Regions from separate parts of the Capnocytophaga sp. ARDL2 genome, predicted to be linked through region 2. Evidence: riboswitches for the same ligand, from Rfam matches in the RefSeq annotation. Region 2 holds a riboswitch; the other holds the start of a gene.
What was found. A riboswitch is a leader RNA that binds a small molecule or an ion and turns the genes downstream of it on or off. The one in region 2 is predicted to bind thiamine pyrophosphate.

Region 1: linked by a shared signal. The riboswitch ahead of AB4865_RS11525 (TonB-dependent receptor) and the one ahead of thiS (sulfur carrier protein ThiS) in region 2 are both predicted to bind thiamine pyrophosphate.

Annotation. Positions count from the first base shown of each region.
Region 1 is NZ_CP168034.1:2,278,958-2,294,890, forward strand. Features, by position in the region: gene AB4865_RS11515 (putative LPS assembly protein LptD) at 1-2,287, shown strand, start outside; gene AB4865_RS11520 (Rid family detoxifying hydrolase) at 2,471-2,851, shown strand; gene AB4865_RS11525 (TonB-dependent receptor) at 2,911-5,079, opposite strand; TPP riboswitch at 5,160-5,251, opposite strand; gene AB4865_RS11530 (hypothetical protein) at 5,327-5,896, opposite strand; tRNA gene AB4865_RS11535 (tRNA-Met) at 5,951-6,023, shown strand; gene AB4865_RS11540 (neutral zinc metallopeptidase) at 6,152-7,009, opposite strand; gene AB4865_RS11545 (citrate synthase) at 7,070-8,353, opposite strand; gene AB4865_RS11550 (hypothetical protein) at 8,671-9,336, opposite strand; gene AB4865_RS11555 (hypothetical protein) at 9,362-9,784, opposite strand; gene AB4865_RS11560 (RHS repeat domain-containing protein) at 9,781-10,755, opposite strand; gene AB4865_RS11565 (hypothetical protein) at 10,909-11,505, opposite strand; gene AB4865_RS11570 (hypothetical protein) at 11,474-11,770, opposite strand; gene AB4865_RS11575 (RHS repeat-associated core domain-containing protein) at 11,921-12,169, opposite strand; gene AB4865_RS11580 (AMP-binding protein) at 12,227-13,264, opposite strand; gene AB4865_RS11585 (lysostaphin resistance A-like protein) at 13,527-14,411, opposite strand; gene arsC (arsenate reductase (glutaredoxin)) at 14,446-14,787, shown strand; gene AB4865_RS11595 (ferredoxin) at 14,836-15,171, shown strand; gene serS (serine--tRNA ligase) at 15,199-15,933, shown strand, end outside.
Region 2 is NZ_CP168034.1:135,091-151,023, forward strand. Features, by position in the region: gene rpsG (30S ribosomal protein S7) at 1-207, opposite strand, end outside; gene rpsL (30S ribosomal protein S12) at 236-619, opposite strand; gene AB4865_RS00765 (replication-associated recombination protein A) at 994-2,268, opposite strand; TPP riboswitch at 2,491-2,588, shown strand; gene thiS (sulfur carrier protein ThiS) at 2,650-2,856, shown strand; gene thiC (phosphomethylpyrimidine synthase ThiC) at 3,132-4,949, shown strand; gene AB4865_RS00780 (Abi family protein) at 5,053-5,169, shown strand; gene AB4865_RS00785 (Abi family protein) at 5,148-5,447, shown strand; gene AB4865_RS00790 (hypothetical protein) at 5,511-5,771, shown strand; gene AB4865_RS00795 (thiamine phosphate synthase) at 5,783-6,370, shown strand; gene AB4865_RS00800 (PDDEXK nuclease domain-containing protein) at 6,522-7,388, shown strand; gene AB4865_RS00805 (hydroxymethylpyrimidine/phosphomethylpyrimidine kinase) at 7,478-8,206, shown strand; gene AB4865_RS00810 (thiamine phosphate synthase) at 8,193-8,813, shown strand; gene AB4865_RS00815 (thiazole synthase) at 8,810-9,580, shown strand; gene thiH (2-iminoacetate synthase ThiH) at 9,784-10,899, shown strand; gene AB4865_RS00825 (hypothetical protein) at 10,970-13,471, shown strand; partial or broken gene AB4865_RS00830 (ThiF family adenylyltransferase) at 13,678-14,365, shown strand; gene AB4865_RS00835 (NAD(P)-dependent alcohol dehydrogenase) at 14,440-15,489, shown strand; gene AB4865_RS00840 (pyridoxal phosphate-dependent aminotransferase) at 15,533-15,933, opposite strand, start outside.

The DNA of each region.
Region 1 (15,933 bases), 360 kb from region 2:
GCAACACCCAGTTTTTAAACAAGGAAATCAAGTTGTAGAACCTGATTCTATTCGTTTTAATATGAAATCAAAGCGTGCTATGGTATGGAATACTCGTACGCAATATGGCGAATTTAACATCAAAGCCGAACGTTCAAAACGAATGAATGACTCATTAATTTTTATGAAAAATATCCGATTTACTACGTCTGAAGACGTGGACAATCCGGAATATTATTTTAAAACCAATAAATTAAAAATGATTCCTGGAGACAAAGTGGTTACTGGAGCTACTCAAATGGTTGTAGCTGATGTACCTACTCCTGCAGTCTTACCTTTTGCCTTCTTCCCTATTTCTACTCAAGCGGTTTCTGGTTTTATTATGCCAGCGTTTGGTGATGCCAATGGTAGAGGTTACTATCTGCAAAACGCTGGTTATTATTTGTCTTTTGGCGATAAAGCGGATGCTACCATTACTGGAGATTTTTATACCAATGGAAGTTATGCTGTTGGGGTACAATCCTCTTATGCTCAACGTTACCGCTACAATGGTAATGTGAATATTCGATACGAAAACATTATCAATTCGGAACTGGGTATGCCTGACTATACCAAGATGAAAAACTATAACATCCAATGGTCACACTCTCAAGACCAAAAAGCAAATCCTACCTCGAGATTTCAAGCTTCGGTAAACTTGGGAAGTTCTAACTATTTTAGAAATTCGATGAATCAACGAAATTTAGGTTCGAATATGAACAATACCCTTTCGTCATCAATTACTTACAATAAAACATTTGAAACGACTCCGCAAGTAAATTTTACTGCGAGTATGAACCATCAACAAAATACCAATACACAACAAATCTCCATAGGATTGCCAAAAATCCAAGCCAATGTAGATCGTGTCTTTCCTTTTGCTCCAAAAAGTGGTACAAAAAAAGGTGCTATTCAAAATATCAACTTGCAATATACGCTGAGAGGAGAAAACAATATTCAAACCACGGATTCTCTATTCTTTAAGCGTGCCATGTTTGATAATTTGAGAAGTGGTTTCAGTCATTCGATTCCTATTTCTACCAACTTTAAACTCTTGAAATATTTATCAATGAGTATGGCGGGAAATTTTACCGAAAACTGGGTATTTCATACGACAAAAAAGTATTTCAATGAAAACGAAAATCGTGTAGTAGAAGAAAGAATCAACGGATTTGATGCTTTTCGTCAATACAACCTTTCTGCCTCAATGGGTACTACTATTTACGGTACATTTTTGTTTAAAAAAGGTAGAAAATTCGAAGCCATTCGCCACGTGATTCGTCCACAACTTTCGTACTCATACACTCCGAGTTTTGACCAATATTATGATACCTATGCCATAGATGCCAATGGTACTACTATGGAAGAATATACGCGTTTTCAAGGGGGATTGTTTGGCACTCCTAACAAAACAATGTCTAATATTGTGTCGATGAATATCGGAAATAATATCGAAGCCAAAGTACGTGATGACAAATCTCCTGAGGGAAAATCTAAGAAAGTTCCGTTGCTCAATTCTTTGAATTTTAGCACGAGTTATAATATGACTTCCGATTCGCTGAAATTAGCTCCAATTCGTGTAAGTACAACTAACAATTTCTTTGACAACAAGTTACAATTGACCATGAGTACTACGATGGATGCTTACGGAATCAATAACCAAGGGCAGAGAATCAATACGCTCAATATCAAAAATGGTGGTAGTTTGTTTCGTATGACAAGTGCCAATGCTACGGTAAACTATAGCTTATCAAGCAACGATCCTTTGTTTGGTGGTAACTCTACCAAAGCCAATGACAACAACCAAAATGTACAAAACGGAGGACGTGGAGACGACCTTTTTGGACAATCTGTTGACTTGGCTGATCGACGTACTTCGATGTTTGACAATAATAAAAATGAGAATGACGAACCCACTCAATTTTATAAAAGTAGTATCCCATGGGATATAAATTTGGCATATTCTGTAACCTATTCCAACAATAATAGAACAGGAGATTTTACCAACAATTCATTGATGTTTTCTGGAAACATCAATCTGACACCAGCTTGGAAAGTTGGCTTTTCAAGTGGATATGACTTTAAAAACAAAGGTGTTACCTACACACAATTGCGTTTTGAACGAGATTTGAAATCATGGCGTATGGATTTTTCATGGATTCCAACAGGATATTACAAACAGTGGACATTCTTTATCGGAATCAAATCAACTGTGCTTCAAGACATCAAATACGAAAAACGAAATACAGCAGATAGGAGGTATAATTAACTCCCATAAAAGTGAAATAAGTACAAAATATTAAGAAATGTGCTAATGCGATGATTTGGAAATTTGAAAATGTCAATTCGACGAAAGGAGAAATCTTTATATTTCCATATTATCAAATCTCTAAATCCCTGCCCCATCTAATAAGGGGTCTAAATGCCGTAAGACACCAAATATTTATATAGTATGAAAAAAATCATCAATTCAGACAAAGCTCCAAGTCCGATTGGACCGTACAATCACTCAGTACAAGTAGGAGATTTTTTATTTATCTCAGGACAAATTCCTTTCAACCAAGCGAAAAACGAATTGGTTACTTCGGGGATTCAAGATGAAACAAAACAAGTAATGGAAAACCTCAGTGCTATCATTGGAGAGGCTGGTTTTACTTTTGAACAAGCGGTAAAAGCGACCATTTTTATCCGTGATATGGACAATTTTTCTCTAATAAACGAAGTATATGGAAGTTATTTTACATCTGAAACAGCTCCAGCTCGTGAATGTGTACAAGTAGAAAAATTGCCAAGAAATGTTAATGTAGAAATTTCAATGATTTTGCACAAATAATCAGTTTTTTATATTAATTCATAAAAAAGACCGTCCGAGAGGACGGTCTTTTTTTACTATTAAAACTTCAACGAAACTCCTGCTAAGAAGTTGAATTGTGCTTGTGGATAATATCCCGAAACTCTTTTGGTTTCAATTGTTCCAGGATTTGACCAGTCGTCATCAAATGTGTAGAAATATCCGTTGGAAATGTATTTTCTACCCAAAAGATTGTTGAACATCAAATTAAAATCTACTTGTTTGATGTAGCGTTCTGGCTTCCACGAATAATTAAACACCAAATCATTGGTAAAATAATTATTCAATACTGATTTATCATCTTTGGTATTGCTCATGTATTGTTTTCCAACATACTTTGGTATCCAAGTGATTTGCCAATTGTCTTTTTTATAGGCTATGCTACCTCCTGCAATCACATTTGGTGAAAAAGCAATCGGTGTATTTCCTAAATGCTGAATCACTCCATCAATCGAAGCCTTGAAATCGATATTTTTGTTGTCGCTTATCGCTACATTCGGTGCAAAAATCCAATTTTCTGCTAAAGGAATATAGGCATCGATTTCTACACCCAAACGGTAACTGTCTCCACTGTTTTGACGAATCGGTGCACCTGTATCGCTCAATGCCCCTGTCAGTACCAGTTGGTTTTTGTACCTCATATAATACACATTGACATTCACAGCTTGTTGTCTGTCGTTTTGGAAACGGTATCCTACCTCAAAATCGTTCAATCGTTCTGGTACTGGATTTCCATTTTTATAATCCTCACGGTTGGGTTCGCGATTGGCCCTTGCAAACGACGCATATACTTGTTGTGTATTGTCAATTGTATAAGTCGCCCCAACTTTTGGATTGAAAAAACGGAATGTATCATTTACATTTCCTGTTTCTTTTCCATTGGCTGTATAACCTACTTTTCGATATTGCAAATCTCCGTAAAATACAAAATCATTGACAAACCAAGTGGCTTTTACAAAAGTATTGAAATCATTTTTAGTAGAATTGTCAAAATAATATTGTTGTTTGTAATCCAATTCCACTGGTTCTTTTACCCACAACACCTCTCCAAAGTGATCGCCTTTGTATCTATTGGCAGCAGCACCTACAATTACTTCAACATCTTGAGTAGTGTATTGAGCCGATGATGTAAATCCGTAAAAATCATTGTCGAGGTATTTTCTCTGAATCAAATCACTTCGTTTTACCTCTTCCCCATTGATTGTCAACCCTTGAATACCGTAATTAGACAATTTTCGGTCTAATTTATAATTTTCATAATATCCATAACCTTTGGTATAGTGCAAAGCAAAGTTTGTACGCCAATTGCTCGACCATTTTTCACTCCAATGCAATTGATAATGATCTTGCCAATAGTTGTCGGTTTCGTTGTCGTAAAACTTCATAGTTCCATCCGCGTCATAATATACCCCACCCGAATTGAATGTACGACCGTGTTTATCAATTTCCTTTTGAGTAGCACCATTCCATGCTTGGTAGGTTTGTTGTTTTCCACCAAAAGTCAAGGCTTTGATCAATGTACCTTTGTTGATAAAAGTTCCCTGCAAGAAATAAGATGACATATCTGCCCACGCACGGTCTATATAACCATCTGAGTTCAATTTTGAGATTCGTCCTTGAAATTCTATGGTATTATTGAGCAATCCAGACGAAAATTTCAAAGTGTGTTTTCTAGTATTGAAACTACCAAATGAATTACTAATTTCGGCATATGGGTCATACGAAAACCCATCTGTCAATAAATTTAAACTCGCACCAAAAGCACCAGCTCCATTAGTCGAAGTACCTACTCCTCTTTGCAACTGAATGTTTTGTACAGAAGAAACAAAATCTGGCATATTTACCCAAAAAGTTCCATGAGATTCCGAATCATTGTAGGCAATACCGTTGAGTGTAACATTGACACGCGTAGCATCACTACCTCTCACACGGATTCCTGTATATCCCACGCCATTACCAGCATCAGTAGTCGTTACCACCGACGGCAATACATTAAGCAACACAGGTATATCTTGTCCCAAATTGCGTTTTTCGAGTTCTTTTTTGTCAAGGTTGGAATATGCAATAGGTGTATTTTTATCTGCTCGTACAGCTTTTACGATGATTTCTTCAAGCACTTCAACTTCATCATCTTTTTCTACCTCTTGAGCATAAAAATTACTTTGAGCTATCATACATAAGACAGCTAGAAAAATGTACTTTTTATTCATTATATAAATGTTAAATTAAAAGAAAAGAAGTTACCTAAATATTAGGAAAGATGAAAAATAATTGTAGTATTATTATCCCAAATAAAATAAACGTTTTTCCCTTGACAGCATTACCTGCCCAGGTTCATTGGGTATCATCTCAGCCAATAAATTAGCACCCCTTTTTAAATTGGTGCAAAGATAGAAGTTTTGATAATATTTTGAAAGAATAATTAAGAATAATTTTAGATTTAGTAGAAAAACGTTTTTACTCCTCAAAAGAGTTTTTAAATAATTGTTCTATAGCACCAATACCAAAAATATTGATTTTACGAGTACCAATACCTGCAAAAGCATTTTCAGTAATTTTCACTTTATCTTTACAAAGTACAAATTGAAACTTTTTATAGTCATATTCAAACCATTGCATTTCTTTTTGCTCATAAAAATAGATTGGTAGCATTTGAATTTTTGCCATTTCTACTGCCCATGCAGTACCTCCTTTTATTTCGATTGGTCGATGAGATGAACGTACAAATTCGCCAATGGCAAACACCTGCTTGACATACTTGATTTGAAACCAATTGCGGGCAAGTAATCGATAATATTTTTGGATATGACTACGTTTTAAAACTTCGTTTACTTTGACCACCATTGCTACGCCTTCGTGGTATTCGTCTTCTGTCAATTCGCGTTTGTGTTCGGAATTGTGAAATTTGGTCTTGTATGAAAATGGCACAACAGCTAATTGGTGAAGTAAAGAAAAGTATTCAAAATACGAATCAGCCCCTTCTGCTCCACCGGAATAACAAGTTATTTTATTTTTTTTTTTATCCATTTTCAAAAAAATATTGGTCAGTAAAAATATTTGTCGTATATTTGCATCAAATATCGCGGGATAGAGCAGTAGGTAGCTCGTCGGGCTCATAACCCGAAGGTCACAGGTTCGAGTCCTGTTCCCGCTACTATGGCTACTCTCCTTTTATAGTTGAGTAGTTTTTTTATCTCCATTTTTTCAAGAGATCCTTTTCAAAAATAATAAAAAAAGAGGTTAAGTAAAACACTAAACCTCTTTTTTTTATATAAAATCAATTTACAAACTCTTGTAAATTATATCAATATCTCCTACTTTGATATCTCCTGTTTCATAACCTTTCAAGAACCAGTATTTACGCTGTGCCGAAGTACCATGTGTAAAAGTTTCCGGTTGTACATGTCCATGCATTTTTGATTGGATGGCATCGTCACCAACCGCTTCTGCTGCACTGATGGCTTCTTCTATATCTCCTGCCTCTAACAAATGCTTATTTCTACTCGCCCAAACGCCTGCATAAAAATCGGCTTGAAGTTCTTGAGCAACAGACAATTTATTGGCTTGTGCTTTTGAAACACCTTGCTGTGCTTGACGGATTTTTTGATTGATTCCCACCAAAGTTTGCACATGATGTCCTACTTCGTGAGCAATCACATACGCAATGGTAAAATCTCCTCTTTTCGCACCAAATCTCGTATGCAATTCTTCAAAAAATCTCAAATCCATATACACCTTATAGTCACCAGGACAATAAAATGGACCTGCTGCTGAAGTAGCCGAACCACAGGCAGTGTGTACACCGTCATCAAATAAGACCATTCCTGGTTCTTTGTAGGTTTGACCATTTTCTTTAAAAATTTCTATCCAAGTTTCGTTGTTGTACACAAAAACGGCTTCAGAAAACTGTCCCAAAGTGATTTCCTCACTCGACAATTCTCGTGTTTTTACGGTTTCGTTGTTTGCTCCCCCTTGCGTTTGTTGAAGAATATTCCCTACCACTTGTCCTGTTTCACCTCCAAATAAAGTGAGTAGTAAGGCTACAATTCCGATGATTCCACCACCCATGATGGCTTTTCCACCTGTTGAAGTACCTCTACGGTCTTCAAAATTTTTACTTGTTTTTCTTTCCCATTTCATAACTTCACTAGTTAAAAAAAGACTGCTCTTATCAAGCAGTCTTTGAGTTATTGAATAATATTATCTTTCGTTGATTTCTTTGAAAGCTCTGAACGATTCACCGATGTATAATTGTCTTGGACGACCAATTGGTTCTTTGTTTTCTCTCATTTCTTTCCATTGAGCTACCCATCCTGGCAAACGTCCGATTGCAAACATTACGGTAAACATTTCTGTAGGAATACCCAAAGCTCTGTAAATGATTCCAGAATAGAAATCTACATTTGGATACAAGTTTCTCGCTACGAAATATTCGTCTTTCAAGGCTTTTTCTTCCAAATCTTTCGCGATTTTCAAGATTGGGTCATTTACTCCCAAATCTGCCAACACCTCTTCTGCTGCTTTTTTGATAATACGTGCACGCGGGTCAAAGTTTTTATATACTCTGTGTCCGAATCCCATCAAACGGAATGGATCGTTTTTGTCTTTTGCTTTTGCTAAATATTTGTCTGCATCTCCTCCGTCTTTTTGGATTTCTTCCAACATTTCCAAAACTGCTTGGTTCGCTCCACCATGTAGCGGTCCCCACAATGCTGAAACTCCTGCTGAAATTGAAGCAAACAAACCTGCATGAGACGATCCTACCATACGCACTGTTGAAGTCGAACAGTTTTGCTCGTGGTCTGCGTGTAAGATAAACAATTTATCAATGGCATTTTGTACCACAGGATTTACTTTGTATGGCTCTGTTGGTAATTGGAACATCAAACGCAAGAAGTTTTCTACATACGATTTTGTATTGTCGTAGTAATTCAATGGATAACCTTTTGCTTTTCTGTATGTCCAAGTAGCCAAAACCAAGAATTTACCCATGATTTTACAGATGGCATCGTACATTTGTTTTTCATTGGCAACATTTACCACACTTGGGTTAAATGCCGTCAACGCACAAGTAAGCGAAGACAACACGCCCATTGGGTGAGCATGCTTTGGGAAACCGTCAATAATCGATTTCATTTCCTCGTTTACCAAAGTATGCTTACGAATATCATTTTCAAACTGCTCAATTTGAGTTTTAGTAGGGAGTTCCCCAAAAATAATCAAATAAGCTACTTCTAAAAAGTTTGATTTTTCAGCCAAATCTTCAATAGAATATCCTCTATATCTCAAAATTCCTTTTTCTCCATCGAGATAAGTGATTGCACTTTTACAAGCTCCTGTATTTTTGTACCCTGGATCTAAAGTAACCAAACCAGTAGCTGCTCTAAGTTTTTCTATATCAATGGCATTTTCATTATCTGTCCCCTCAATTAAAGGCAAATCTACCTTTAAATCATCTATTGTAACTGTAGCTATTTTTGACATATTATTATAAAGTGAATAGATTGTTATTTTATACTTTTGGCGAATGTACTAATTTTCTAAAAAAACAGCAAATTTATTGTGTTATTTTTTATTTAAGAGGGATTGATATTATCTAATATTTTTTTTATAACTATTTGCTATCATTGCAATATGTCCCAAGTACTTGATTCCAACCATATCGTTATACAATAGAATAAGTATTTTAAATGATTGTATAGAGAAACATAATAACTCATACCCGTGGCTTGGTCTAGTTCTTTAGCGTTGAACTTGTAGCCGTTGTTGAAGTTAGTGGTTTGATTATGCTCCACAGCAAATTATCTCATTCGAGTTGTATTGTTTTGGTATTCGATGAATCTCCACTTCGTTTCGATTTCGCCAAAAGGCAAATAATCATAATACGCAACTGGTCTTCCGATATCATCTGTAACGTAAGCACTTGAATTTAAGTGGTCACCGTGGTAGTAATACACTCTATCGAGCGAGGGCTGTACGGGTTCAAAACCGTGTACAGGGGCTTTGCCACCTCGCCTCCTGGCTCGTTCGCTAAAAACAGCCACTGGCTGTTTTCTTAACGCTCCGCCCGGTGTTGGAACTGGCTCTTGGATTGTTGGCGTAGGTTCACACGGTAAAAATTGTTGTAAATACTCCCAAAACTCACAAGGATCCATTCGTTGTGGTTCTGGTGTTATAAAATATTTCATGATTATACCTTTTATTTGGCTATAACAGCGTTTTACATCTGCATTCAACCAATAGGTACTACTACTTTTATATACAGACAAATAAAACAATTGATATATCGCATTAATACAATCCAACTCACTGATTTCCTCTGGGGTGTACACAGGGTCGGTAATCACCACATCAATCACATCTGCGGGTGAGCAGTTTAATGCGTTTACGGCATAGAGTTTATCACAAGCATTTTGATAAGATGGGTCTGCATTGATGTTTTGTACCGCTGTCAAACAATCTGCCAAGTTTAAAACGAGGCGGATAGTGTCTTTAATTTTTCAAAAACAAATCTAATTTTGGAAATTGTTTATTTATTTCTTTATTGTTAATTCTTGAATTTACTCCATATTCTAACCCTATATTTACATATGCTTCAACAAGATGTTTTTGCTTCTCATTTAATCCTTCAATTGCTTTAATATAGTTATTTTCACCAATATGTAATATCAGTTCTACAACAATAATTCCATGTTCGTAAGCAACAGCATTATAAAACTCTAATAGAGATATTTCTTTTATTGCTTCATCGTCTCCATTGAGAGCTAGTTCCAATAATTCACAATAATAGATAGATTTATTATAAGATACAGAATAAAGTAATTCGTCTACTTTAATTCCATTAATTTCACAATTTGTTTTGCATGAAGCAACTAATAAAAACATTATGAATTTTGTATAAACAACACTTTTCATTTCTTAACATTTTTAGTTTCAATATTGTCTTTACCTATTACTTCAACCGTCCCATATTTAATTCGTTTTGAAAATATATTCCACCTTTGCCTTCCCCTTTTTTCAGGAACTGTTGAAGTTGTTGTACTGTCTAATATTTTTGTTAAAACTTCCCACTCTTCATATCTATTTTCTTTAGATGTATCACAAGTTATACACCCCCAACTTTCTGTACCTAAATGAAGTCTAAAACCGTCTCTTCCTGTATCATCATCTCTATCATTATATAAAGAAGAGTCTTGTTTATCAAGCCTATACCATCCTATATGTTTTGTATCTGAATTATTATCTAATAAATCGTAATTTCCATTTGGTAGTGGCTTTTGTTGAGGTCTCTTAGGATCTCTTTCTACTATACCATTTACTGACTTACCTCCACTAAAAACATTTTCTATAACTAAAACTTGATTATGAGTTAACTTTCCATTTTTATCTCTAATCCCTCCTTGAACATAATCTTTAGCTGAAACATATTTAGTGGGTAAGTATTTCTTATAATGATCTAAATCTATGATTAACAATTTTCTAGTACTCTTGTTAAATGTTATTTTCACCTCCTCTCCATCAGGATCAATAAAGTTTATTGGATTATTAGCAGTATAAACATAACCTCCAATATTCCTGTATTTCTCCGCCAACGGATCCACACTCACAAAAACCGACAACCTCGAATCATAATACCTCGCTCCATAGTAACTCATCCCTGTCGCTTCATCGAGTTCTTTAGCGTTGAATTTATACCCATTGTTGAAATTCGTCGTTTGGTTGTGTTCTACCATTGTTTCACCAAAAGGCAAATAATCATAATATGCTACTGGTCGTTCGATATCATCTGTAACGTAAGTACTTGAATTTAAGTGGTCGCCGTGGTAGTAATAAACTCTGTCCAACGATGGTTGTACGGGTTCGAGACTTATAAACTTATCTTTCACAAACTTTTTATTTTATCTAAACAACGAGGTAAATGTAATGATTTTTAGCAAAATAAAAAATGTTTAAAAAAAAATGAAAGGCAAACGGCTAACATCCTACCGATATTCAAAGAAATTCACTCCGCCAGGTTTACAGCTTGGCGGATTTTGGGGTTAATTACATCTCTTAGTTTTTTTAGCCATTTCTACCATTCTTTGATAAACACGACCACTGTTTGTATATTTTTCTTGTAGTATTTTATTTGATTTTAAACAAATTACATATATTGCTCCTTTTTCTTTATCGTCATAAATATCCTTTCCATCTAAAGGAGACAAATCTTCAAATTTTATCATACCTTTTTCTAATTTATAAAATGTTGAGTCTATCAAATTGTGTTTTTTCAACATTGTATAAACATCGTTTTTTGGGGTATTTGTAAATTTACTACCAATAAAAAACAAATCATCACCATACAAATAATATTTTTCAGGATACATACCGTACCCATCGTCATCAAGAATAACCTTATTAATATATCTATTTACAAAAAACATTTCTACATTTTCTTGAGTTTTGTAATTTGATACATCAAAAATATTGTCTTTTATTTTTGGTTTATATTTTTTAATAAAATGTTCTACTGCTTTTAAATGAGGTTCTTGAATATTATCTTTTCCTCTTGTTGATACACAACTATACAATAATAATGTGAAAACTATTATAGTCATTTTAAAACTAGTTTCTTTTGTATCTTTTTTCGACTCCATATTGATTGTATAAAAAATTTAATGTTTTTCCAAAAACATAATGAGGAATTATTTTATGCCTAGCCCTTTCTCTATCTTGACTACTAGGATCGTCATCATTTGGATGAGTATGAAAATGAATTTTAGTGTATCTACCTCTTCCTACAAAACCGTTCAAAAACTCATCCCTTACTCTAGTATTTTTATTCATTCGAATTGAATAAGAAAGATCTTTCTCATTTTTTAAATGTGGTTCTATCAAATAGTTCTTAACTTCTTCTTCCAATCTATTACCCAATCCATATCCAGAAATTTCTACTCCGACTACTTTCGAATAATTTTGAATAAAGTTTTGAATCTGAGTTTCACTTAAATTAGGATTTTCATTATTCTCTAAGCTAATTACATTATAATTCTCCTTAAAGTTTATACCATCTTATAATATTCCTTTTGGCACATTATCAATTGCTACTTCATTTTCTCCTCTTTTATTTGTTATCAAAAGTCTATCAAAATCGTCATCGGTCAATTGATGTAATGTAATTTCTCCTGTATCTTTATTAATCCTATAGTCATGGTCAGCCATTCCAGTAGGATCAACTTTATTAATGGGATTGTTACTACAATACTGATAAGGCGTCATTGTTTCCTCCGCCAAGGGATCAACCGAAATCCAAACACTCAACCTCGAATCATAATACCTCGCTCCGTAATAATGCTTATAAGAATGTATATCATCATCTTACCCTTTTACAATTGTCTCCACCGTCTGTTTTAGTAAAATCTTATGAGTATCGGTTTCGAGAAATTGATTGATAAAATAGACCGCCTTAGGTTTTTCATATTTTGACAAATCGCTAAAAATATCTTCTGAAATCGAATATTCATCGCCTTCGATAATCAAAACTACTTTTTCTCCTAACAGCTCATCTGGAATTCCTGCTACAAAAAATCTACGATGGATGTATTTTGACAATTTATCCTCTACCGCCTCGGGATTGATTTTCACTCCCCCACTGTTTATGATAAAATCGGCTCTTCCTTTCCAATGAAAACTGTTGTCGCCTATCAAATCTACTACATCATTGGTAGTGATTTTCCCATCGGGTAAAAATTCATTGGCAATCACTAAACAATTGCGATGGTCTGTTGAAATGTTCACATGAGGCAAACTACGAAAAACAGTGTCATCAATCGATTTTATAGCAATATGCGTGGCAGTTTCTGTCATTCCGTAGGTTTCAAAGGCTTGGACATTTTTCGATAACAATTGTTCTCGTAGTTTGTCGGATAATTTGGCTCCTCCGATGATAATTTTTCTACATTTTTCTATTTCGTGTAACGAATGTTCTACTTGCATAGGTACCATTGCTACAAAATCAAATACTGAATCTTGATTTTGCAAAGGCGTACTCGACGCTGGTTGCACCACAAGATGCCAACCGTTGACCATTGCTCTGACTACCATCATCTTTCCTGCAATATATCGAGAAGAAAGGCATAACAAGACTTGACTTTTTTCGCCTAATTGAAAAAATTCTGCCGTTGCCCTTGCAGACTGAAACATAGCTTTTTTAGACAATAATATTTCTTTAGGTGTACCCGTCGAACCAGAAGTATGAATACTGACAAATTCTTCCTCAGACAACCATTCTTTGACTGATTCTGAAAATTCTATCCAATGAGTATCAGTTGAATGTTGCCAAAAGTAGCCATCCTTTTTCCATTTATCCAATGAAAAAAGTTCGTCGTTTATTGAAAAATTGGAGTTTAATTGCATAATTATTATTTGGGAAAGCAATTCGTATATTTTTTACCACATAAAAACATAGCTTTCTTACCACTGAGAACCTAAGATTTTTTTAGATAGCAAAAACACTACGCTTTTTTTTACCCTTCTCGTTCATTTCTCTATTTTACTCAGATATTTCTAATATGATAAAAAAACAGTATTTAAAACCAATTAAATACAGTGTATTTAAAGCTGATTATCAACGAGATTGTTTTTTGATACTTTATAAAAAAATAACTCATTAGTAATATCATCCTCTAAACGATAGCAATTTCCCAAACGACAATTTAAACTTAAATCGCTTGTGAAAGAAATACAGCAGTAAAGGAAAGATGACAAATACTGGAATAAATATTTCAAATGTAGAATTTAAACCATTTTCGTAAATAAATACCGATGGTACTTGAAACACAGAGTCTGAAGAAGTTACCAACAAACTTCCTATCAAATTGTTTGCTGCATGAAAACCTATTGCCAATTCGCTTCCTTCGTCCAAAAGTGTCAACGCTCCTAAAAACAATCCAGTACCTATGTAATATATCATTACGGTTACACCCATCGCCTGAGCCTCTGGGTTGGAAATATGCATCAATCCAAACAATACCGATGGAATAATCCACGCCAAAATCCTGACACCTGTCAAAGCAAATACTCCTTGCGTCATATATGAGCGAAACATCAATTCTTCACAAGTAGTCTGAATCGGTACTAAAATGATTGCTATGAGAAACAAAGGAAAAAATTTATTTATATCAAATTGAATAATAAACTTTTCAGGGTCTAAAACATATTCTATTCCCAACATACAAATCATTAATACTGCCCAAGTGAAAAATGCGGTAAATATCCTTTTGAAATCTATGTTCTCTCTCGAAGTAATCAGTTGTGTAATTGATTGTTTGTGAACCAAAATCGACCAAATCAACAATCCAATCAATAGGAAAACAAAGGGAATCAACATAAAGAAAAATGTCATATTCTGCCCCATTTGCTTTGCCATAGTAGCAATCATATCGGCTGTGTCCATACCCCTAGAAGCCAATAAATTTGCTCCAAAAAATAAACAAATTGCAATAATACCTATTGCATATAAAATTTTTGAGTTTCCGTCTTTTTTAACTTGATTTAAAAACATTTTTTCTTATTTTTGGGCTAAATTACAAAAAAATATGATACAAATTATTCACAATCCTCGTTGCAGCAAATCTCGAGACGGTTTGAACTTTTTATGCGAACAAAATCTCTCTCACGAAGTAGTAGAATATCTAAATAATCCATTGTCTGTTGATGAAATCAAAGATATTTTGAAAAAACTAAACCTTTCTCCTATCCAATTGGTAAGAAAAAATGAGGCGATATGGAAAGAAAACTTCAAAGACAAAAATCTCTCTGACGAAGAAATTGTCGAAGCTTTGTACGAACACCCTAAATTGATCGAACGCCCTATTTTCATCAAAGGAGACAAAGCTGTGATTGGTCGTCCGTTGGAAAATATCAACACATTATTGTAGATAAAAATAAACAGGAATTCAATATCTTTGCAAAAAAATCAAGAGATTATGAGTGATGTAAAAATTACGATTATCGACCGCAATGGAACAGAACATACCGTAGATGCTCCTACCGATATGAGCATGAATATTATGGAGTTAGTTCGTGCGTATGAATTGGCAGAAGAAGGTACAATTGGGATATGTGGCGGAATGGCTATGTGTGCTTCGTGTCAGTGTTATGTGCTCAACGAAGACGAAATAACGCTACCTGAAAAAAATCCAGATGAAGAGGCTATGCTTTGGGAAGCGTTTAATGTGCAAGAAAATAGTCGATTGGGTTGTCAAATCCATATTACCAACGAAATCGATGGATTGAAAGTGCAACTGGCACCTGAAAGTTAGAATACAAAACAAAGGAAAATATTTATTATGTTACAATTACAATATATAAGAGAAAATCAACAGCGTGTCATCAAAGCACTTGAAAAAAGAAATATCAACGCTACTGAATTGATTGAAAAAGTAGTAGAATTGGACGAAATCCGTCGTGCTACTCAAGTAGAATTAGACAATATTTTGGGCGAATCAAACAAAATTTCTAAGGAAATTGGTCTTTTGATGAAAAATGGCGAAAAAGCCAAAGCCGAATTGTTGAAAGAAAAAACCGTTCAACTAAAAGAGCAAAGTAAAAATTTAACTGAAAAATTGAACGAAACTACTGCGGAGTTGACGGAAGAATTGTATAAAATTCCGAATGTTCCTGCGGATAATGTTCCAGAAGGAAAAAATGCCGATGATAATTTGACGGTTTTTGTAGCAGGTGAAGTTCCAACACTTCACGAAGGTGCATTACCTCACTGGGAATTGGCAAAAAAATACGACATCATCGACTTTGATTTGGGAGCAAAAATCACAGGAGCTGGTTTTCCTGTTTACAAAGGAAAAGGTGCAAAATTGCAAAGAGCTTTGATTTCGTATTTCCTCGACAAAAATACAGAGGTAGGATATAGAGAATTTCAAGTACCGCATTTAATCAACGAAGCATCGGGGTATGGTACTGGGCAATTGCCAGACAAAGAAGGGCAAATGTATCATTGCCAAGTGGATGATTTGTATTTGATTCCAACTGCAGAAGTACCTGTTACCAACCTATACCGCGATGTG
Region 2 (15,933 bases):
AGTTAAAGCATCTTTCCAAATTTCCAAAGATGTTTTTTCTTCATCTTGTTTTTTAGACTCTACGATATCCAATGCATCATAAAACACTTTGAATGCAATCGATTTTTTACCGTCCCACATCAAGTTGTTTACAAATCTTGTTACCAACTGATCGTTAAACTTTGGATCTGGTAAAAGAGGTCTTTTCTTTGCCTGTCTTTTTCTCATGTCTTTTTCTTAAAAAGTTTTTAAGTTATTACTTTTTCGCATCTTTAGGGCGTTTTGCACCGTATTTAGATCTTCTTTGCGTACGACCGTTTACTCCGGCAGTATCCAAAGCACCACGCACAATGTGGTATCTAACACCTGGCAAATCTTTTACCCTTCCACCTCTAACTAATACTATCGAGTGCTCTTGCAAATTGTGTCCTTCTCCTGGGATGTAAGCGTTTACTTCATTACCGTTTGTCAAACGCACACGAGCTACTTTACGCATCGCTGAGTTTGGCTTTTTAGGTGTAGTAGTATAAACACGCGTACAAACTCCTCTTCTTTGAGGACAAGAATCCAAAGCAACCGATTTACTCTTCTTAGTCAATTGGGTTCTTCCTTTTCTTACTAATTGTTGAATTGTTGGCATAATGTTTATTAAATTTATCTACATTCAATTATTTAACCCCTACCTATTTTTGGGGATGCAAATATATAAATTATTTACTTCAAAACAAATTTATTTTTATTTTTTCTTGAGCGTGAGGCTAAAAGGAGGTAGCAGGAGGCTGATTACACCTGCGGTGTTGAAAACCTCTCGCAGATATCGCAGATAAACACAGAGTTTTCACCTACTGTGTTTGAAATTACACGAATTATACTCTCTGCGTAACAAACCTATGTATCCTATGTTTCTATGTATTTAAAATAACTCCACAAAAAAATTCGCCAAAGTTCTACCGCTGTGGTTAGATCTTTGGCGAAGTTGATTTATTGTGCCTTAATGATTAAATCTACAAAAAACTACTCCCCATACTTTCCGCCCCAGCGTTGTTTCATAAATTCTTGTATTTGTTGTTCACGAGTGTTTTTTCCTGGTTCGTATAACGTAGTGCCTATCAGTTCGTCTGGTAAGTATTCTTGCTGAACAAAATTACCTGGAAAATCGTGGCTGTACAAATATTCTTGTCCGTATCCCATTTCTTTCATGAGTTTGGTTGGGGCGTTTCGCAAGTGCAATGGCACCGATAAATCTCCTGTTTGCTTTACTACCGATTGGGCTTTGCCTATCGCCATATAACTGGCGTTGCTCTTAGGCGAAGTTGCTAAATAAATCGCACACTGACTGAGCAATATTCTACTTTCGGGCATTCCAATTACCGACACTGCCTGAAACACATTGTTTGCCATAATCAATGCGGTGGGGTTTGCCAAACCGATGTCTTCCGATGCGGAAATTATCAATCGACGGGCGATGAATTTTACATCTTCTCCTCCTTCTATCATTCGTGCCAACCAATAAACGGCTCCGTTGGGATCACTTCCTCTAATGGATTTGATAAATGCCGAAATTATGTCATAATGTTGTTCGCCTGTTTTGTCGTAAAGCACCATGTTTTTCTGCACGATTCGCATTACTTTTTCATTGGTGATTTCTATGGTATCTTCGCCAACGGCATTGATCACCAATTCAAAGGTATTGAGTAATTTGCGTCCGTCGCCACCCGACAATCGAAATAGAGATTCATATTCTTTAATAGTGATTTTTCGTTTTTTCAAGTCTTCATCTACCTCCATCGCTCGGTGTAGCAAGGCTTTCAAATCATCAAGTCCAAAGGGGTCTAATGTATAAACCTGACAACGAGAAAGCAATGCAGGTATAACCTCAAAACTTGGATTTTCGGTTGTGGCACCGATGAGCGTAACCCATCCTCGTTCTACAGCACCCAATAGTGAATCTTGTTGCGACTTACTAAAACGATGAATCTCGTCGATAAACAAAATAGGTCGCTGTGCAAATAGATCTCCGTTGTTTTTTGCTTTGTCGATGACTTCACGCACTTCTTTTACCCCAGAATTGATGGCACTGAGGATATAAAATGGTCGTTTGCTTTCGTAGGCAATGATTTCAGCTAAAGTGGTTTTTCCTGTTCCGGGTGTTCCCCAAAATATCATTGAGGGTATCAAATCGTTTTTCAACATTTGAGTCAAAATACCTTTTTCTCCTACCAAATGTTGCTGACTGATGTAATCTTCTAATTTTTTCGGACGAACTCGTTCTGCTAATGGTGCTTTCATATCGCAAAGATACAAAGTTTGTAGAACTGAACAATGAACTTTGTAACTACTCGCATGAGCGGTGGGAACGGCATCCTTTTGTGGAGACAACTGCCGACACAAAAGATATAGCGGACGACGCGACGCTCTACCAAAGACTGACGAGGAACGAGGAAGTTGATGGTAGAGGGGCACGCCCAAAAAATAATAATTCACTCTTTTAAATATTTTTTCTATATTTGTGCAATGCTTTAGGGGTGTCTATTTTCTGATAGGCTGAGATTTTACCCTTTGAACCTGATCTAGTTCATACTAGCGTAGGGAAAAGTAGTCTGTTTTGAGTGGGATATTGTCTTCATTCCCAAATAAACATTCCTAAAGTGTAACTTAATTTTTTTAGGAATGGAACTCACAATCAATCACCAAAAAAAGTCTTTTGACCAACTGCCGCCGTCGTTGGAACAGTTGCTTATTGCCGAAAATTTGCTCAAAGATTTGGGTATCGCCGTGGCGGTAAATAATTCCGTTGTACCTCGTAATCTCTGGGCAACTACTCCCCTACAACCTAATGATAATATACTGATAATCACCGCTACGCAGGGAGGGTAATTAATTATTAATGGTTAATGAACAATTAATTCCGAATGTCTCGGGACTGGCAATGAACAATTGATAATTGATAGCATGTAAATTGATTTTACAGAACTTAAACTATTAGAAATTACACACATTTAGTCTATATTTTCTCTAAAAGCGAAGCGTCTATGTTATCTAAAAAGAAAATCTCTGATTCTCAATTGTAAAAATATCTATGTGGCTATGTGGTAAAAAATATTCCACAAATATTTTAGTATAATCTAATTAGTAATAAAAAAACAATAATAATGGAAAATAAACACGAGATTTCAACAACACCTTTTCCGTGTTCTAAGAAAGTGTATGTTGAGGGGAAAATTCATTCGATAAAAGTGGCGATGCGTGAAATTTCATTGCATCCAACAAAATTGACTAATGGCGGTGTTGAAGAAAATCCTCCAATTACGGTGTATGATACTTCGGGGCCTTATACCGATGAAAATTATGAAGTTGATGTGCGTAAAGGACTTCCTCGTTTGCGTGAACAGTGGATTCTCAATCGTGGAGATGTAGATGTTTTGGACGGAATTACTTCGGAATATGGTCAAAAAAGATTGAATGACGAAAAATTAGACCAGCTGCGTTTTCAGTACAATCACAAACCAAAATGTGCCAAAGAGGGAATGAATGTTACCCAATTGCATTATGCAAAAAAGGGTATCATTACGCCTGAAATGGAATACATTGCCATTCGTGAAAATCAACGCATTGAGCAGTTGGATCTAGCGACCAAAGGAATGGATTTTCAACATCAAGGGCATAGCTTTGGGGCAAATACGCCAAAATCGAAAATCACTCCTGAATTTGTGCGTAATGAGATTGCAGCTGGTCGTGCGATAATCCCCAACAATATCAACCACCCAGAGAGCGAACCGATGATTATTGGGCGAAATTTCTTGGTGAAAATCAATGCCAATATCGGAAATTCTGCCGTTACATCGAGCATCGAAGAAGAGGTAGAAAAGGCAGTTTGGGCTTGTCGCTGGGGTGCCGATACGATTATGGATTTGTCAACTGGAAAAAACATACACGAAACCCGCGAATGGATTATTCGCAATTCGCCTGTACCAATTGGAACTGTGCCGATTTATCAAGCATTGGAAAAGGTAAAAGGTGTGGTGGAAGACCTAACTTGGGAAATTTTCCGTGATACTTTGATTGAACAAGCCGAGCAAGGGGTGTCGTATTTTACCATTCACGCAGGGGTACTTTTGCGTTATATTCATTTGACAGCCAATCGTGTAACTGGAATTGTATCTCGTGGTGGATCGATTATGGCAAAATGGTGTTTGTTTCACCACAAAGAAAATTTCTTATACACGCATTTTGAGGAGATTTGCGAAATAATGAAAAAATACGATGTTGCCTTTTCGTTAGGCGACGGTTTGCGTCCAGGCTCGATTGCCGATGCAAATGATGCGGCTCAATTTGCGGAGTTGGAAACCTTGGGCGAATTGACAAAAATCGCTTGGAAACACGATGTGCAGGTGATGATTGAAGGACCAGGGCATGTTCCGATGCACATGATAAAAGAAAATATGGACAAGCAATTGAAGGAATGTCACGAAGCTCCTTTCTACACACTCGGACCTTTGACAACGGATATTGCACCCGGTTACGACCACATTACTTCGGCGATTGGAGCTGCGATGATTGGTTGGTTTGGCTGTGCGATGTTGTGCTATGTTACCCCAAAAGAACACCTCGGATTGCCTAACAAAAAAGATGTAAAAGACGGAGTAATCACCTACAAATTGGCTGCTCACGCTGCAGATTTAGCCAAAGGACACCCTGGAGCTCAATACCGTGACAATGTGTTGAGTAAAGCCCGTTTTGAATTCCGTTGGGAAGACCAGTTCAACCTGTCGATCGACCCAGACACCGCACGAGAATTTCACGACGAAACACTTCCTGCCGACGGAGCAAAAATGGCACATTTCTGCTCAATGTGTGGCGCAAAATTCTGTTCAATGAAAATCACCCAAGAAATCCGCGAAGCCAACGAAAAAGGTATGTTGGAAAAATCAAAGGAATTTGTAGAAAAAGGAAAGGAAATTTATATATAATCGGTTGAGTGCTTATTTTCTGCCATATCAATCTCAAAAAGACAAATTCAACGAAAGAGTTGATTTCAAGTAAATTATAGATACTTATTCGTTTGATAGAGAATTGAGATTTTTTGTTTTTGATTGTATTGAGCGTATAGAAGTTGCTATCCGTACACAATTTATTTATCAAATGGCAATGAAATATAATGATAGTCATTGGCACGACAATCAAAATTAATTTATAGCATCGTTTTACAACAAAAAAGGAATAAAAATAGATCCTTTTTCAGATTTTCAAGCTATAATTTCAAAAGCGAAGACAACACCAAAACCAGAAGTTTTATAAAGCATTGTATTGATAATTACGACAATCCGAGCAATCCTCCTGCGTGGATGTGTTTTGAGCTTTTGACAATTGGTGAATTATCAAATATTTACAAAGGATTGAAAAACAATGATGATAAAAAACTCATTACCCATTTTTTCGATGTTCATTATACTGTTCTTACCTCTTGACTTCACACGCTTACCTATGTTCGCAATATTTGTGTTCATCATAGCCGATTGTGGAACAAAGATTTGACAGTAGAATCCGAAAGATTGTTAAAACCAAAAGGTGCTTGGATGAACGACAGATTTAACAATAACAAAAGAACATTTTACTTCTTGTGTGTATTTAAGTATTTGTTGATTCATGTCAATCCAAATAACAGTTTTACAAAAAAGTTGATACGTTTGTTTAATAAATATCTCAATGTAGCTATAAAATATTTAGGTATTCCATCTGAAGGAAAAGGTAATCTAATCGATTGGACAAATGAACCGCTATGGCTATCTTAATAATTTGAAAAATGCTAATCATCATTTCTCCAGAAAATACAATCCCCTGCGAACCCCAAATAATCAATCAATTATTTGACGATGGTTTGGAGTTGTTGCATGTACGGAAATATCAATTTTCAGATGATGAAATGAGGTTTTATTTAGGGGAAATAAAGGCGAATTATTATTCAAAAATTGTTTTGCACTCACATTTTCATTTGGCTGAAAAATTTGGCATTCATCGTTTACACATCAGAGAAATAGACCGAAAAAACGAAAATTTTCCACAAGCTAAACATTGGCATTTGTCCACTTCTGTTCACAGTATAGACGATTTCAATCAATTGGAAGAACATTGGCAATACGCATTTTTGTCGCCTGTATTTCTGAGTATTTCCAAAAAAGGCTATGGAGAACATTCTGATGTGTTGGCTCAAATTTTCATGCGAACCAATTTTCACACAAAACTCCTCGCCTTGGGAGGAATAACCGCCGAAAATATCGAAAAAGTACTTCAACACGGAGCAGACGGTGCTGCATTGTTGGGAAGTATTTGGTTGAGTAAAGATCCGTTTGAGGAGTTTTTTAGGCTGAAATGTATCCTCAAAAGCATATAATAAATGGATTACATTTGTAAAAAAAGGAATACGAAATGAAAGAAATGACCACTTTATTGGAAAACATAGGTAAAATTTACAACAAGCACGAATGCAAGTCAATCGTGTGATAAATTCTGCTATGATACTAAGCTATTGATAAATAGGACGATTGATTGTTGAAGAAGAACAAAACGGAGAAAAACGAGCCGAATACGGTAAACAGCAATTACAACAGATTTCTGACTATCTCACAACACATTACGGAAAAGGTTTTGATATTACCAACATCCGTAGAATAAGATTATTTTATTTGCAGTTTCCAATTCGAGACACACTGTGTCTCGAATTGAGTTGGTCGTACTATAGATGCTTGTTACATATTGAAAATCAAGAAGCAATTAGTCAAAATTGGAGCGTAAGGACGTTGGATAGACAAATTAGCGTATTATACTATGAGCAACTTTTGGCTTTACAGGAGAAAAATTTAGTAATTGCCGAAGCTAAGGAAAAAACCGAAAAATTGGCAGATAACATTAAAAACTATCTAAGAGCCCCTTATATTTTGGATTTTTTAAATCTGTCTAACAAACCATACCATGAATCGAATGTAGAGGAAAGTCTTATCAATAATATTCAGCACCTTTTACTCGAATTGGGCAAAGGTTTTGCTTTTGTAGAACACCAACAACGCATTCGATTTGATGATGAAGATTTTTACATAAACTTGGTGTTTTACAACTTTAAATTGAAATATTTCTTGTTGATTGACATAAAGTTAGAGAAATTAAAACATCAAGATATTGGACAAATGGATACCAATGTTCGTTTGTACGACGAAATTCACAAAGGAACTGACGACAATCCTACAATTGGTTTGGTTTTATGTGCTGAAAAAAGCGATTCCGTTGCCAAATATTCTGTACTCGCCGATAGAAAACAATTGTTTGCAGCGAAGTATTTACCTTATCTCCCAACGAAGGAAGAACTTCAAAAGCTCATCAATATCAGTAAATTACATTTTAAGGATAATAAATAACTTTTGAGAGATAGTGTCTCTCGAATTATGAAAAAGAAAATTTTTCCAGATTCGAGACTCACTGAGTCTCGAATTCATTTTGATAAAAAATGCAGGAGTCTAATAAAATACTCAGCATAGCAGGATTTGATCCAAGCGGTGGTGCAGGAGTTTTAGCGGATGTAAAAACTGCTGAGCAACTCAAGGTGTATGCTATGGCAATCATCACGGCGAATACTTTGCAAACCGAAGATGCGTTTTTTGATTTACAGTGGCAACCTATTCAAACGGTTGAAAATAGCATTTCAACTTTAATGAACCGATACGATTTTTCGGTGGTAAAAATCGGTATTGTACCGAATGTCAATTATTTACACAAAATAGTTTCAAAAATCAAACAGTTGCAACCTCAATGTAAAATCGTTTGGGATACCGTGTTGAAAGCATCGGCTGGAGTGGATTTTTTCGCTACGGAAACTTTAGAATTATTACCCAAAACTTTAGAAATGATAGATTTAATCACCCCAAATTTTGAGGAATACCAAGTACTGAAAAACTATCTTTCGCCACGAAATACGGTGTTGATCAAAGGCGGACATCGCACCGAACAATTGGGAACGGACTCGTTGATTTTCAAGAATCAAATCATTGATTTTCCCCCCAATGTAGCGACTGTTTATCCCAAACACGGTTCGGGGTGTGTGCTGTCGTCGGCAATTACAGCTTATTTGGCACAAGAAAAATCGTTGGAAGAAAGTTGTCGTTTAGGCAAACAATATGTAGAAAAATTTTTGAATAGCAATGCTTCTTTATTAGGAAAACACAATGAAAATCAGTAAATTACAATATATTTCACAAGGTCTTACAGCCAAGGAACAAAAACGAAATATTCGCACAGCCTTAGACCAAGGCATAGATTGGGTGCAGCTACGATGGAAAAATGCTATGGATAAAGAAATCACAAATTTAGCTGAAACCATAAAAATCCACTGCGAAAACTATCAAGCGTCATTAATCATCAACGATTTTGTTTCTGTTGCCAAGGCTGTAGATGCTTGTGGGATTCACTTAGGATTGAACGACGAAAAAATCACTACTGCAAGAGCAATTTTGGGCAAAAATAAAATCATCGGCGGTACAGCCAACACTTTGGAAGATGTTATTCAACGCATCAACGAAGGCTGCGATTACATCGGCTTAGGTCCGTACCGTTTTACGACTACCAAAGAAAAACTCAGTCCTATTTTAGATTTGGAAGGTTACAAAAATATCTTTACTCAACTAAAAGAACAGCAGATTGAAATTCCGAAAATCATCGCCATTGGCGGAATAGAGTTTAATGATTTACAAGCGATTAAAGAAACAGAAATATACGGTGTAGCCCTTTCGGGATTGATTACAAAACAGCCAGAGTTGGTACAAACAATTAAAAACATATTACAATGACACACTTAAAAATAGCAGATAAAACATTCGCTTCCAGATTGTTTTTGGGAACAGGTAAATTTGGAAGTTTACAGGAAATGACCGAAGTGGTTCGAATATCGGATTCGGAATTGGTAACGGTGGCTCTCAAACGCGTGGATACCTCAAGGGAAAACGACGATTTGCTTTCGGCGTTGCAGTTGCCAAAAGTCAATTTACTACCCAACACTTCGGGGGCAAGAAACGCCAAAGAAGCGATTTTAGCGGCGGAATTGGCTCGTGAAGCCTTGCAAACCAATTGGGTAAAATTGGAAATTCACCCTGACCCTCGTTATTTGTTGCCCGACCCAATCGAAACGCTTAAAGCTACGGAAGAATTGGCAAAAAAAGGATTTGTGGTTATGCCCTACACCCACGCCGACCCTGTTTTGTGCAAACGCTTGGAAGACGCAGGTACAGCCGTTGTGATGCCGTTGGGAGCTCCGATTGGCAGTAACAAAGGCTTGAAAACCATTGATTTCTTGGAAATTATCATCGAGCAAAGTAAAGTTCCAGTAGTGGTAGATGCTGGTATTGGTGCTCCGTCTGATGCCACCAAAGCCATGGAATTAGGAGCTGATGCCGTATTGGTAAACACCGCTATTGCCGTGGCTCAGCAACCTATTTTGGTGGCTGAAGCCTTTAAAGAAGCCGTAATTTCTGGTAGAAAAGCCTACGAAGCTGGTTTGGGAGCGGTGCATTCTGGTGCCAATGCTTCAAGTCCGCTGACGGCGTTTTTGATGGAATAGCAGACCAAACACATAGAAACATAGAAAACATAGGATTTTACCATTAAATTCTATGTGAACTAATGAAAGCGAAGCGTCTAAATTTCACTCAAAGTAATCTATGTTACTATGCTATCTATGTGGTTTAATAAAAAAAAAATCAAAGTCTATAAGGTCGAATTCGACACCTTTATAGAAAAAAAACAACAAATCTTAAATCGGTTATGAGCAACGGATTTATAAACACTTTCAAACAATACAACTGGGAGCAGATAAAAGAACGCATTTACACGGCTACGACTCGTGAGGTGGAATATATTTTGGCGAAAAACAAACGCACGGTGGAGGATTTTATGTCGTTGCTTTCTCCTGCGGCGGCTCCGTATTTGGAGCAAATGGCTCAGATGTCTCAACGCATTACCCAAAAACGATTTGGAAAGACCATTCAGCTCTATGCTCCGATGTATTTGAGCAACGAATGTCACAATATTTGTAGCTATTGCGGATTTAGTTTAGACAACAAAATCCGACGTAAAACATTGTCCGACAGCGAAATCCTCATAGAAGCTATGGCACTAAAATCTATGGGCGTTCAGCATATTTTGCTGGTGAGTGGCGAAGCAAATCGTACGGTGGGTGTGGACTACTTCAAAAACGCTATCCAACTTTTACACCCGCATTTTACGCATATTTCTATCGAAGTACAACCGCTTTCCGAAGAAGAATATACCGAACTAAAAGCCTGTGGTGTGCATACTGTGTTGGTATATCAAGAGACTTACCATCAGGAGGCTTACAAAGTCTATCACCCCAAAGGTAAAAAATCCAATTTTAAGTTTAGATTAGACACGCCCGACCGGATTGGTAGAGCCCAAATTCACAAAATAGGCTTAGGCGTGTTACTTGGCTTGGAAGATTGGCGAGTGGACAGTTTTTTCAACGCCTTGCATATCGACTACCTTCAAAAAACCTATTGGCAAACCAAATATTCGGTTTCCTTTCCACGACTTCGCCCTGCGGAAGGCATCATAGAACCCAATTTCATTATGGAAGACCGCGATTTGTTGCAACTGATTTGTGCCTACCGAATTTGGAACGAAGATTTGGAAATCTCCATTTCAACCCGTGAAAATGAAAAATTCCGCAATCATATCATTTCTCTCGGAGCTACTACGATGAGTGCCGCATCCAAAACCAATCCTGGTGGCTATGCCGTAGACAAACAATCGCTCGAACAGTTTAAAACCAGTGACGAACGCTCTATGGAAGACATTAAAAAACTCATTCAACAAACAGGCTACGAACCCGTAATGAAAGATTGGGATGTTAGTTTTGGTTGATTATTTATGAAATGTATATCTTTGTTAAATATTATTATTTCTTAATAAGACATTCCTATAAAACAATAAAATGAAATATAAAAATATACGAGAAGAAGAGCTAAAAAATAAAATAGGACAAGATTGGTTCAAAAACTTTGATACTACCGAAATCATCGGAAACATAGACTTTACCGTTTTCCCTATCCAAAACGATCTTTTTGGACGCACTCCCCTACTTTGGGCAGAAGCTAAAACAGGCAATTACGACCTTACTACAATGTTCGTACAGTTGATTTTGACCATTGGTAAAGCCAGAACTTTTGACAAAACCTTGCCTCCTGCCTTTCTCGGAGCGTTTGATTTCAAGAAAATAGCCTTTGTACCCTACCTCAGTGTACAAGATATTTTCTATATGAATGATTTCAATTGGAATGTTATGCCAAGCAACCACGAAACCAAAGAGTTTCAACTCATCAAAGAGCGTATAGAAAGCACTTTAAAGGAAAAATCTCATATTTACGATTATGAAAAAGAAGAAAAAGAACTGCGTTTTTTCATCAAAAACAACATTGCCAAAGCACAAGACACCGCCAAAATAAAAATTGACAAAAACAATTTCATTCCCATATACTTACGTTGGTTAGAAATTGTAAAACCTATCATTGAGGTAAATTGGGACTTCCTCAAAAAAAATAACATTTTCGACAGCGATTTTTACCTCGCCGACCTTTTTGTAGACGACAACAACACCCAATGTATTTCTGACGACCAATCTATCAGAGACAATCTGTTTGTAATATACCAAAACCAAGGCTACAAAATAGCCAAGGAAAACCTCAAACAAATGTTTGATGCCACCATTGGCATACGCAACAAAGACACCTATCAGCAGTTTTGGAAACGCTACAAACGTCCACCTCTCAAAGAATACCAAGATTATATCATCGAACGCCGCGATTTGTTGGTACCGCAAGACATACGCGAACGCAAAGGAGCATTTTTTACCCCTCGAATATGGGTAGAACTCTCCCAAAAATACCTCACCGATTATTTGGGCGAAAACTGGCAAGACAACTATTACATTTGGGACTGTGCAGCAGGTACGGGCAACCTCTTGGCAGGATTGACCAACAAATACCACATCTACGCCTCTACCCTCGACCAAGCCGATGTAAATGTAATGCACGAACGCATAGAACACGGAGCCAACCTTTTGAAAAGCCATGTCTTTCAGTTTGATTTTCTGAATGACGAGTTTGTGCCTATTTCCCAAGGAGGAAAACTTCCCGACAGCCTTTTTGAAATCATCAACAACGAAGAAAAAAGAAAAAAGTTGGTAGTGTATATCAATCCACCGTATGCAGAGGTTGGTTCTAAGGGAGAAAGAGAAAATAAAACGGGAGTTTCAAAAACGAAAGTATTAGATAAATACAAGCCTTTAATGAAAAAAGGAAGTAATGAACTTTTTGCCCAATTTTTAATCCGAATTTACAAGGAAATCCCTAACAGCGTGATTGCAGAATTTTCAAAGTTGAAAATTCTGCAATCACCAAATTTCTCGGATTTCAGAAAAAACTTTCGAGCGAAGCTCGAAAAAATTTTTTTGGTTCCAGCAGATACTTTTGACAATGTAAAAGGTCAATTTCCGATTGGATTTAAAATTTGGGATACCAAAATTGATGAGGAATTTAATGCAATTGAGAGTGAAAGTTTCAGTACTAAAGGGTATTTAAAGCAAAAAAAGATTTATAACACAGAAACTCCTATTAGTAATTGGATCTTTGAAAAATTAGATGATAAAAACAAAATTGGACATTTAAGTTGTCGAGGTGGAAATGATTTTCAAGGTCAAAATTCTGTTAATATTAATTCTTACATTGTAAAAATATCTGATAGAAATAATAGAAGATATAGAAGTACGTTAAATATAGATTCGTCTAATTTAATAAAAACTTGTGTCTTCTTCGCTGTTCGTCATTGCATACCTGCGGATTGGCTCAATGATCGAGACCAGTTTTTATATCCAAATGACGGCTGGCAAACCGACACCGAATTTCAGAATGACTGTTTGGCATACACACTTTTTCACGGACAAAACCGCATTTCATCAAACGAAGGCGTCAATCATTGGATACCTTTTTCCGAAAGCGAAGTAAACGCCCCAGAAAAATTTGCGAGTAATTTTATGACCCATTTTATAAAAGGGAAAATCAGCCCCCTAACTTTCGAAGGGGAAAAAACTTCACTGTTTTCCGAAGAAAAAATAGCTCCCTCTCCTTGGGAGAGGGTTGGGGTGAGGCATTTCTCAGCAGAAGCCATCGCTGTTTTTGATGCTGGTCGTGAATTGTGGAGATATTATTTTCAAGTCATCGCTCCCCTCTCTTTGGGAGAGGGGTCGGGGGTGAGGCTCAATCCAAGTTTGTACGACATTCGTGAACATTTTCAAGGCAGAAACGAAAAAGGTAAAATGAACAACAAAAGCACCGATGAACGTTATACTACACTTATTGGAGAATTGAGAGAAAAACTAAAAATACTGGCTGACAAAATCAAACCAAAAATATATGAATATGGTTTTTTGAGAGAATAATCAATGTGAAAAATAAACTTGAAGAAAATTCAACAATCGAGGATTTCTCGGGAGTTCGTCAAGAAAGTGATTTTTAAACAAGAGGAAAAGTAAAAAAATTATTTTCTGTAAAATTTGCACCTACTGATTTTTTAATTGATAAAACATTTTATTGAAACCAAGAAAAAAAACTACTAACTACTAAAATCTAATCACTAACAACTAACATGCGTTACAGCCGACAAATATTTATAGAAGAAATTGGTGTTGAAGGGCAACGAAAAATTCAAAAAGCCAAAGTTTTGGTGGTGGGTGCTGGTGGATTGGGCAGTCCTGTAATACAATATTTAGCTGCGGCAGGTGTACAACATTTGGGCATTGCCGACTTTGATATTTTAGAAATCCACAACCTCAACCGACAGGTCATTCACACTGAAAAAAATGTAGGAAAACCTAAAGTGAATAGTGCTTTGGAGTTTGTAAATTCGTTGAATAGCGATATTCAATGTACTATTTTTCAAGAGAAAATCACAACAAAAAACGCTCAAGAATTACTTCAACCTTATGACATCATCGTTGATTGTTGTGATAATTTCAGCACACGATATTTACTCAACGATACTTGCATAGCTTTAGAAAAAACATTGGTATATGGCAGTATTTTGAGCTTTTGAAGGACAAGTAGCGGTTTTCAATTATAACGGAGGAAAAAACTTGCGTGATTTATTTCCCGAACCTCCCAAAAATCAACAACCCGACTGCGATAGATTGGGCGTTTTAGGTGCTTTGCCTGGTATTATTGGTAGTATGATGGCTATGCAAGTGCTTCAAATTATTTGCGAATTATCGCCCTTGCACAATCAATTGCTCATCGTCAATACCAGAGATTGGGAGTTTATGAAAATATCGTTTTAATTTAACCTTCTTTCAACACATTTTGTCATAGAAAATTTCTAATTTTACGATGAGATAGTTCACAAATAAATATAATCATGAAAGTAAAATCATACGCTGCTCATAGTGCAACCACTCCATTGGTTCCGCATACGATAGAAAGAAGAGAAGTACAACCTCAGGATGTATTAATTGAAATTTTGTATTGTGGTGTATGCCATAGCGACTTACACACGGCTCGTTCGGATTGGGGACGCACGGTTTATCCTGCTGTGCCTGGTCATGAGATTGTGGGAAAAGTTGTAAAAGTAGGCGATGAAGTAAGCAAACACAAAGTAGGCGATATTGTAGGAGTGGGTTGTTTGGTTGAGTCGTGCGAACATTGTGCTTCGTGCAATCAAGGTTTGGAGCAATACTGCGAAAAGGGATCTACAGGAACCTACAATTCTCGCAATTCGAAATACGGTGGTATCACTTACGGCGGTTATTCTCAGCATATCGTAGTAGAACAAAATTTTGTATTGAAAGTACCGACAAATTTGCCATTAGAAGCGGTTGCACCTTTGCTTTGTGCAGGTATTACGACTTGGTCGCCATTGAAACATTGGAACATTTCGGCTGGAATGAAAGTAGGAATCATCGGTATGGGTGGATTGGGACACATGGGAGTAAAATTTGCTAAAGCTATGGGGGCAAATGTGGTTGTTTTGACTACAAGCGAAAGCAAACGCCAAGATGCTTTAGATTTGGGTGCTGACGAAGTCTTGATTACTAAAGATGCCGAACAAATGGCGGCTCATCAATACAGTTTTGACTTTTTATTGAATACCATCCCTGTAGATCACGATGTAAACCCATATTTGATGTTGTTGAAATTGGACAAAACCATGTGTATGGTGGGTGCTATTGAACCTCTTACCAACGTACACGCGGGACTATTAATCAACAGACGAAGACATTTGGTAGGATCGCTGATCGGTGGCATCAAAGAAACCCAAGAAATGTTGTTTTTTTGTGGCGAACATCAAATTGTTTCAGATATAGAATTGATCAATATTCAGGACATCAACAAAGCATACGATCGCATGATAAAATCTGATGTAAAATATCGCTTTGTAATTGATATGAAGAGTTTGAATGTTTAATTCATATAAAAAAGGTAGCTCTGTGTGAACTACCTTGTGTTTTTTATACCAAACTTTCTTTGATTTGCGTAAATGCATTTACCAATAAGTCGTCGCTTGTGGCATACGACAAACGGATACAATTTGGATTTCCGAATGCGTCGCCCGTTACCGTGGCTACATTGGCGTGTTCTAACAAATACATAGAAAAATCTGTGGCATTGTTGATTTTCTTTCCTTTCAATTCTTTTCCGAAATATGAGGATACATCTGGAAAGGCGTAAAAGGCTCCTTCTGGTACATTTACTTTCCATCCTGGGATTTCTGAAATCAACTGCATTACCAAATCTCTACGCTTTTTAAACGCCTCTACCATATACTGAATTTTTTCTGGCGATGCTTCCAAGGCTGCAATTGTGGCTCTTTGTGCAATAGAGTTGGCTCCACTGGTTACTTGTCCTTGCA